Linked DNA regions of Flammeovirga agarivorans. The main gene of each other region encodes a partner of the protein of the gene in region 2 in a complex. Links are inferred from orthologs where the notes say so. Each region holds a gene or a part of one and is shown on either strand. Other genes may lie near its edges.

Region 1 (3,281 bases), 670 kb from region 2 along the record:
AATGAAACAGCAATGTTGACTACATTCAATGAAGTTGACATGAAGCCTGTAATGGACTTGCGTAAGAAATATAAAGAGATGTTCAAAGACAAGCACGAGATCGGTCTTGGCTTTATGTCTTTCTTTACTAAAGCGGTAACTGTTGCCTTACAAGAGTGGCCTGCAGTAAATGCATACATCGATGGTAACGAAATCGTTTACAATGATTATGCAGATGTTTCAATCGCAGTTTCTGCACCAAAAGGTCTAGTGGTTCCAGTAATCAGAAATGCTGAATCATTAAGTTTAGCTGGTATTGAAAAAGAAGTAAGACGTCTTGCTTTGAAAGCTCGTGATAACAAATTAACTATTCCAGAAATGGAAGGCGGTACATTTACTATTACAAATGGTGGTGTATTTGGTTCTATGTTGTCAACTCCAATTATTAATGCACCTCAATCAGCGATTTTAGGTATGCACAATATTGTGGAGAGACCAGTAGCTATTAATGGAGAAGTACAAATTCGCCCTATCATGTATGTGGCATTGTCATATGACCATAGAATCATTGATGGTAGAGAGTCTGTAAGCTTCTTAAAACGAGTGAAAGAACTTCTTGAAGATCCAATTAGATTACTATTGGATGTTTAATTGAATAAACATATGCTTAGGCTCATGCAGATCTTTGCATGAGCCATTTTAATTACACTACACAAACAAAGAATCTTGTCAGCTTACTGTCTTGATTCTGATACTTAAAAAACCTTGTAAAGGAACAGTTATGACATACGACTTAACAGTTATAGGTTCAGGTCCTGGTGGATATATTGCAGCTATCCGCGCAGCACAATTAGGCATGAAAGTAGCCTTAATCGAAAAATATAATACTCTTGGTGGTACATGTTTAAATGTTGGATGTATTCCTTCAAAAGCACTATTGGATTCATCAGAGTTATACCATCAAGCAGTACACCGTTTTGCTGAGCATGGTTTAGAAGCAGAAGCTCCAAAAATTAACTTTGGTAAAATGATTTCAAGAAAGGGTGAAGTAGTTAAACAAACTACTGACGGTATCGCTTTCTTGATGAAGAAAAATAAAATTGATGTTTACCACGGCTTTGGGTCGTTTGTAGATAAAAATACAATCAAGATTGAAGGCGAAGAGTCTAAGATTATCAATTCTCAAAAGACAATTATTGCAACTGGTTCAAAACCAGTAATGTTGCCGTTTATTGAATTTGATAAGAAAAGAGTCATCACTTCAACTGAAGCATTAGAATTAAAAGAAATTCCTAAGCACCTTATCGTAATTGGTGGTGGTGTAATTGGACTTGAGTTAGGTTCTGTATATGCAAGATTAGGAGCAGAAGTAACTGTAGTAGAATATGCAGACGCTTTAATTCCTACAATGGATGTTTCAATGGGTAAAGAAATCCAAAGAGTTCTTAAGAAGGAAGGATTTAAATTTAACCTAAAAACTAAAGTTGATTCAGTTAAAGTAGAAGGTGAAGAGGTTGTTGTTAAAGCAACTGACAAAAAAGGAAAAGAAGTAGAGATCAAAGGTGATTACTGCTTAGTTTCTATTGGTCGTCGTCCTTACACTGATAAATTGAACTGTGAAGCTATCGGTGTAAAATTAGACGATAGAGGTAGAGTAGAGGTAGATGAACATTTACAAACTTCTGTAGATGGTATTTATGCTATTGGTGATGTAGTAAAAGGTGCTATGTTGGCGCATAAAGCTGAGGAAGAAGGTGTGTTTGTTGCAGAGCATATCAACGGTCAAAAGCCTCATATCAATTATAAATTGATTCCTGGTGTTGTTTATACTTGGCCAGAAGTGGCGTCTGTAGGATATACTGAGCAAGAGTTGAAAGAATCGAAAAGAGCTTACAAGTCTGGTTCATTCCCATTCAGAGCATCAGGTAGAGCAAGAGCTTCTATGGATATTGATGGATTAGTTAAAGTTTTATCAGACAAAGAAACTGATGAGATCTTAGGAATGCACATCATTGGCCCTAGAGCTGCAGATATGATTTCTGAAGGAGTTGTTGCAATGGAGTATAGAGCGTCAGCAGAAGATATTTCTAGAATGTCACATGCTCACCCTACTTATTCTGAAGCAATTAAAGAAGCTTGTCTTGCTGCAACAGGAGATAGAGCATTGAATATGTAATCAACATATTGAAATAAATGAAAAGGCTGCTAGAAGTTACATTCTAGCAGCCTTTTTTTATTCTCAAACAAAGGAATGATATTAATTTTTTCAGAGTGGTAAACTGATTTAGTTATGTAGCGATTGATATAGGTTATTTTAAAACTATAACCAATTACTACTGAAAATGAGAAGCTTAAAATTCATAGTACTGTTTAGTGTTTTTTTATCTTTTTCTTTACTTGCTCAAGATGAAAAGTCAGGAGCAGCAGATGCATCTGCCAATGCAAACAACCCATTAGCCGACCTAAAGGCATTTAATATTCAGTTTAACTATCAAACCGGTTTAACTGGAGTAGACGGGATGAATATGGTTACTTCTTTTAGGTATGCTCAGCCTGTAGGTAAAATCCTTTTCAGAGCAACGTTGCCAACATTGACAGTAAACCGCCCATCAGATAACTCTTCAGTAACAGGGTTAGGTGATTTCAACTTATTTGCCACCTATTTAGCAACTTCCTCGTCTTCTCCTGTTCAGTTTGGTGTAGGACCGATGGTTTTTGCACCTACCTCAACAGCAGTTTCTACTGTTAGTGGTCCTGGAGGGAGTTTGGTCAATAATTATGATGTAAGTCTGGGTGCAAATAACTGGCAAGTTGGTGGAGCTTTGGTACTCTTCATTGCCAAATCAAAAATGTTTCAATGGGGAGGATTAGTGACATGGACAGTAGGTGTAGGAGAAGATTCTAAACTTACCGATAATCAAGGAAACGCATTGGATGCAGATGAAAATTTGGCTGCAATACAACCTTTTTATTTCTTTCAATTAGGTAAAGGGAATTATCTAAGAGGTGCACCCATTTGGACCATGGATTTCACCAATAGTAAATATAATTTTCCAATCGGAATAGGTTATGGTAAAGTACTGAAATTAGGGTCTACAGTTTTTAACTTGTTTATAGAGCCACAATACGCTGTATATTCTCAAGGAGTGGGCCAAAGTAGTTTTCAAATCTTCAGTTCCATTAATATGCAGTTTTATGGAGGTAAGAAATAAAAAAAAGCCATTACAAAACATACTGTTTGTAATGGCTTTTTTAGAATATCTTTTCTGATATATTATTCAGCAGGAGTTTCTGCTGGTGCT
Region 2 (5,416 bases):
TGCATTATGGAAAGTGAACCCGGTATTTAAGAATACAAATAATGCATTTTTAAAAGTTGGTGGAGCAATAGACTTCTCTGGTAATTACAGAGGGAATTTCTCATATACTAACTCAGCTTTAAATTTTGAATATGTAAGTGGCTATGGTATATCAGGTCAGTTAGGATGGGATGTTTCTTTGAAACAGAATGGAAAGTTCTTTAGGAAGCGTGATAGAGATATGACATTTCAATGGACAATATCGCTTCCGCTATTTGGTACTTATATGCGGCCTAGTTATAATACGATTAGTGATTTTACTACAGGAGCTAATTTTATCTCTGGAGGAGGAAAACATGAATTCGCTTTTATTGGTGAACTAGTGCAGTTTGATTCCCGATTAGACTTCTATTATCATTTACATAATAAAAATGCCTTCCGTTTACAGTATGAGTGGAAATATTGGGCGGTTAATGAAGGCAGTAGTGGTAAAACTCAAGGAGCTTATCATAGACTCGGATTAGCATTTATGTTTAATGTAACAGGAAAGAAATAGAAACATGAAAAAGTTTAAAATATTAAGTATTTCATTATTTGCTCTCCTTATTACAAGTAGCTGTGAGAGTTTATTTATTGAAAAAGATCCATCCTCGGGTCATAGAGCATCTTTTGAGTATTTATGGCAAAAGACAAAAGACCAATATTCATATTTTGATTTAAAGAACATTGACTGGGATAGTGTGTATACAGTTTATAATCGTAGAGTTTCTGACGATATGTATGCAGAAGAATTTTTCCATGAAATGTTTAACATGATGAAAACACTGGAGGATGGTCATGTTAATTTATATTCTCCATTCAGTGTATCAAGGTATCCTGAATTAGCTGTTCCTGATTCTAATTATGATACAAGAACAATCAGAGCCAATTATTTAAGTGATCAATACTATCAGACAGGCCCTTTGACTAATGATCTTATCCACGTTATTGATACAGCAGATAATGAAAAGAAAATCTTAGTTAAAGAGATAAATGGTGAAAATAAAGGTATAGCATATGTGAGATATAGTAGTTTTTCTTCTATGATTTCTAGTTATGATATAGACTACGTTATCTCAAGGTATGGTTCTGTTACAGAAGGGATGATATTTGATGTGAGAAGTAATGGAGGAGGATCTCCTTTGAATATTTTTAAATTATGTAGCAGGTTTATTCCTAAAGATGCCGGTAATACTACTTTATACTATAGTAGAAATAAGGTGGGTCCAGGACCTAATGATTTTGATGATTGGATTCCTGCTGATATTGATCCTGAAGGCTTGTATTACCCTGGTAAAATTGTGGTATTGACTGATCGTGGGTGTTACAGTGCAACATCGTACTTTGCGACTGCATTACAAGCTGTAAAGAAATTAAGACCAGTGAAAATCATTGGAGTTCCTACTGGAGGTGGTTTGGGAGCTCCAAGAGGAGGACAGTTACCAAACGGATGGTATTACCGAATGTCTGTGACACAAACCCGTTCAGTAGATGGAGATTTAGATTTTGAATTGGGAGTTCCTCCAGATATTTATGTTACGCAGCAACCTTCTGATAATGAAAAAGGTAAGGATACTTTGGTAGAAGCGGCAATTCTAGAGATTTTCGAAGGGCAGTGGTAAATGTAATTTTTATCATTTTTTTCGTAACTTTTTCTTTGTAATACACGTTACTATAAATGCGAATAATACTATAAATTCTTACCGTCTAACGGACAGAACGATAATCCATTTCTAATAAGAGGCGCAACGTATGAAAATACGTTGCGTTTTTTCTTTGTCCATAAAAAAAACCGATCCCTTTTCAGGAATCGGTTTATATGTAGAAGTCTAAAGACTAATTTTCTTATACCAAGATTCTTACAGGATCTTCAAGTAATCCTTTTAATGTATGTAAGAACGCAGCACCGATAGCACCATCAACTGATCTATGGTCACAAGTTAAAGTAATCTTCATTACATTACCTGGAACAAGTTCACCATTCTTCACTACTGGCACTTGTTTGATACCACCAACAGCTAAGATACATGATGCAGGAGCATTGATGATTGATGTGAACTGCTCGATACCAAACATACCCAAGTTAGAGATAGTGAATGTAGCACCTTGCATTTCATCTAAACCAAGCTTCTTGTTTTTTGCTTTACCAGCCATATCCTTCACTGCTGAAGAAATTTGTGATAATGACATCATATCAGTGTGCTTGATTACAGGAACAACCAAACCGTCAGGAATTGCAACTGCAACACCAACGTTTACATGGTTTGCTACTCTGATTACATCACCTTCTACAGTTGAGTTCACCATAGGATGTTGCTTTAATGAAGCTGCAACAGCCTTAACAACGATATCGTTGAATGAAATTTTAACGTCAGGAAGTTCGTTCATAGATTTTCTTGCTTTCATAGCATTCTCCATGTCGATATCCATCGTTAAGTAGAAGTGAGGAGCACCAAATTGAGATGCGTTAAGGTTTCTAGTGATAGCCTTACGCATGTTGTTCATTGGTTGATCATCGAAGCTTTCAACACCTGCAGGAGCAGCAGCAACTGGAGCAGCGGCAGCAGTTTGCGTAGGAGCTGGAACATAAGCTTCAACGTCTCTCTTAATTACTCTACCATGCTCACCAGAGCCTGGAATCATAGCGATGTTAAATCCTTTGTCTTCAGCCATTTTCTTAGCTAAAGGCGAAGCAAATACACGCTTACCGTCATGTTCAGGAGCAGGAGCCGCATCTCTAGATTGAGCTACAGCTGGAGCAGCAGGAGCTGCCTTTGGAGCTGGTGCAGCTGCTTTAGGAGCAGGAGCCGCAGCTTTTGGAGCTTCAGCAGCTGGAGCAGGAGCCGCAGCTGGTGCTTCAGATTTTTGAGCCTCAGCTTTTAATAAAGTTTCGAAGTCAGCACCTGATTCACCGATGATAGCAATTACACCGTCTACAGGAACAGAACCTCCATCCTCAACAGCAACATAAAGAAGAGTACCTTCGTCATATGATTCAAGTTCCATTGTTGCTTTGTCCGTTTGAACTTCAGCAAGGATGTCACCTGCATTAACTTCGTCACCAACTTTCATTAACCATTGTGAGATAGTACCATCAGTCATTGTATCTGACATTTTTGGCATTTTTACTACAGTTGCATTGATACCTGAAACATCGATTGCTTCTGCAGCAGGTGCTGGAGCAGCAGCAGGGGCCTCAGCTTCAGCAGCTGGAGCCGCTTCTGCAGGTGCAGCAGCATTATTTCCATCAAGAAGAGATTGATAATCTTCTCCCTCTTCTCCAACAATTGCAATAATTCCGTCAATTGGAACAGCTTGTTTTTCTTCTACGGCGATGTACAATAAAGTACCATCCTCGTAGTTTTCTAATTCCATTGTTGCTTTGTCTGTTTCAACTTCAGCAATGACGTCACCAGATGAGATCTGGTCGCCTACTTTAACTAACCAAGATGCGATGACACCTTCTGTCATAGTGTCGGACATCTTAGGCATTCTGATTACTTCTGCCATAATCTTATTAAGACTTCTTTTTTATTTGTCTCTACATTTTTCGTTTTCGTGCCAAAAATAAACAGAATAATTTAATAATAAGTAATTAAAATGGATTTAGTCTCCAATAAATAATGATGTTAATCTGTTTCTGTGCGAACTTTTTAAAAAAACTATACCTTAGCATCGTTTTTTTTATTAATTTGAAATAGGCTTCAATGAAATTTTTTTGTAAATTTTTATTGATCACCTTATAGACTATGACTTATTAACTCTTGTGATCGTCAAGTACAGAACTATTGTACTTTTTTGATTAGCTATTTAATCTGACATCCTCTTTAGATGAGGCTTAATAATATGCACCAACAATACAAATTATTACTCTCTATTCTGTTCTTCTTTACGTTTATAGAAGCTCAGGCACAACATTTCTTTCATTTAGACAAATTTGGAAAGAACCGTGTTCAGTATGAAGTCTTCGATTGGAGCTATATTGAAACCGAACATTTCGAATTGTACTATTATGGTTATGGAATCACCATTGCAAAAATGGCAGGGGAGATTGCTGAGCGTGAATACCAAAGTATTACAGAGACTATTGGGTACGCTCCTTTCTATAAAACCAAAGTACTTGTGTATAATTCTGTTCAGGATTTAAGACAAAGTAATATTGGCCTATTTCAGCAAGGTTATAAAATCACTGGACAGACCAGTTTTATTCGTTCTGAGGTAGAAGTAGCATTTAGTGGTTCAAAACATCTTTATGAAGAGGACGTAAAAAGAGCAATTTCTGATGCATTGATTTTTGAAATGATGTATGGTGGGTCATTAAAAGATATGATCAAATCATCTTACTTAATGAATCTTCCCAATTGGTTTGTTGTAGGTGCTTCAGATTATATAGCAAGAGGCTGGTCTAGAGAAATGGACGATAAAGTAAGAGATTTCTTTTCTAGACACCCTAAAAAATTTCCCAATATCAGATATATAGAAGGAGAGAATGCAAAGATTGTTGGTCAGTCGATATGGAATTACCTTGTAGAAAAATATGGCAGAAGCAATATGGCCAGTATTCTTAATCTTACAAGGATTGTTAGAGATGAAAAGGTGGCGATCCAAAATACTTTAGGAATTTCTTATGAAGAGTTTATCCAAGGTTGGAAAGATTTTTATCTAAATGAGCAAGAAACATTAAATGCAAGCTATAAAGAGATTGATAGAAAAGAGGCCATCAAGAAAAATAGAAAATCTAGAGTTTACAATAAAATTAATGTAAGTCCTGACGGTACCCGATTGGCGTATACTGAAAATGAGAAAGGGAAATATAAAATCAATATTTATAACCTAGAAAAGAAAAAAGTACAAACAGTATTTAAGAGTGGTTATAAAGTAGTCAATCAACAAATTGATTATGATGTGCCATTAGTTGATTGGATTAGCCAAGATGAATTAGTGGTGTTCTCTCAGAGTAAAGGACAGAATCATATGTGGATTTATAACTTATCCAGAGGTGGTTTTAATACGTTTTTTAGGTACTTAAAGCGTAAGATTGAATTCAAATTTGATCATATCAATGATATAGCGGTGTCTCCTGACGGAAAAAGGATCGTGATGAGTGCAGAACGAAGAGGACAAACAGATATCTATGAGCATAACATTGCAAGAAGGCGTACAAGACAAATCACAAAAGACTATTTCGATGATTTGAGTCCGTCATATATGAACAATAGTACTGATATCATCTTTAGTTCTAACAGAACAGTAGATTCTACTAAAACTAGAAAAGGAGACATTGAGGATATTACTGCTACTTTCAACCTTTTCCAATACAGTAAAAGTAAGCCTGCAGAACTTAAAAGATTAACTAATAATCTTGGTCAGGATTTTAAGCCAAGAATGTTGAATGATT

The links. Proteins that work in one complex are often made in the same cells at the same time.
Region 1: the proteins of HGP29_RS07525 (region 2) and lpdA are in contact, whole or in part, in a crystal structure (PDB 1EBD), measured with the Geobacillus stearothermophilus proteins. The link is inferred for Flammeovirga agarivorans from one-to-one orthologs. Residues at the interface, in WP_033016211.1 of Geobacillus stearothermophilus: Ile130, Ala131, Met132, Pro133, Arg136, Arg140, Glu141, Asn155, Arg157; in WP_049624544.1 of Geobacillus stearothermophilus: Pro340, Ser341, Asp344, Tyr345, Arg403, Asp406, Val408, Glu431, Ala432, Gly433, Asp438.

What each region holds. Positions count from the first base shown.
Region 1 is NZ_JABAIL010000002.1:11,026-14,306, reverse strand. What follows is about bases 1-2,957. They hold lpdA (dihydrolipoyl dehydrogenase), read left to right. Parts: upstream 1-760; coding sequence 761-2,155; downstream 2,156-2,957. Other genes in these bases: HGP29_RS04880 (hypothetical protein), read left to right, coding at 2,322-2,957; odhB (2-oxoglutarate dehydrogenase complex dihydrolipoyllysine-residue succinyltransferase), read left to right, coding at 1-630. Also shown: more of HGP29_RS04880, read left to right, coding at 2,958-3,191; preprotein translocase subunit SecG, read right to left, coding at 3,254-3,281. UniProt on the Escherichia coli protein: Lipoamide dehydrogenase is a component of the glycine cleavage system as well as of the alpha-ketoacid dehydrogenase complexes.
Region 2 is NZ_JABAIL010000002.1:677,107-682,522, reverse strand. The notes cover bases 1,197-4,059. They hold HGP29_RS07525 (2-oxo acid dehydrogenase subunit E2), read right to left. Parts: upstream 3,529-4,059; coding sequence 1,864-3,528; downstream 1,197-1,863. Other genes in these bases: HGP29_RS07520 (LpqB family beta-propeller domain-containing protein), read left to right, coding at 3,850-4,059; HGP29_RS07530 (S41 family peptidase), read left to right, coding at 1,197-1,640. Also shown: HGP29_RS07535 (hypothetical protein), read left to right, coding at 1-535; more of HGP29_RS07530, read left to right, coding at 540-1,196; more of HGP29_RS07520, read left to right, coding at 4,060-5,416.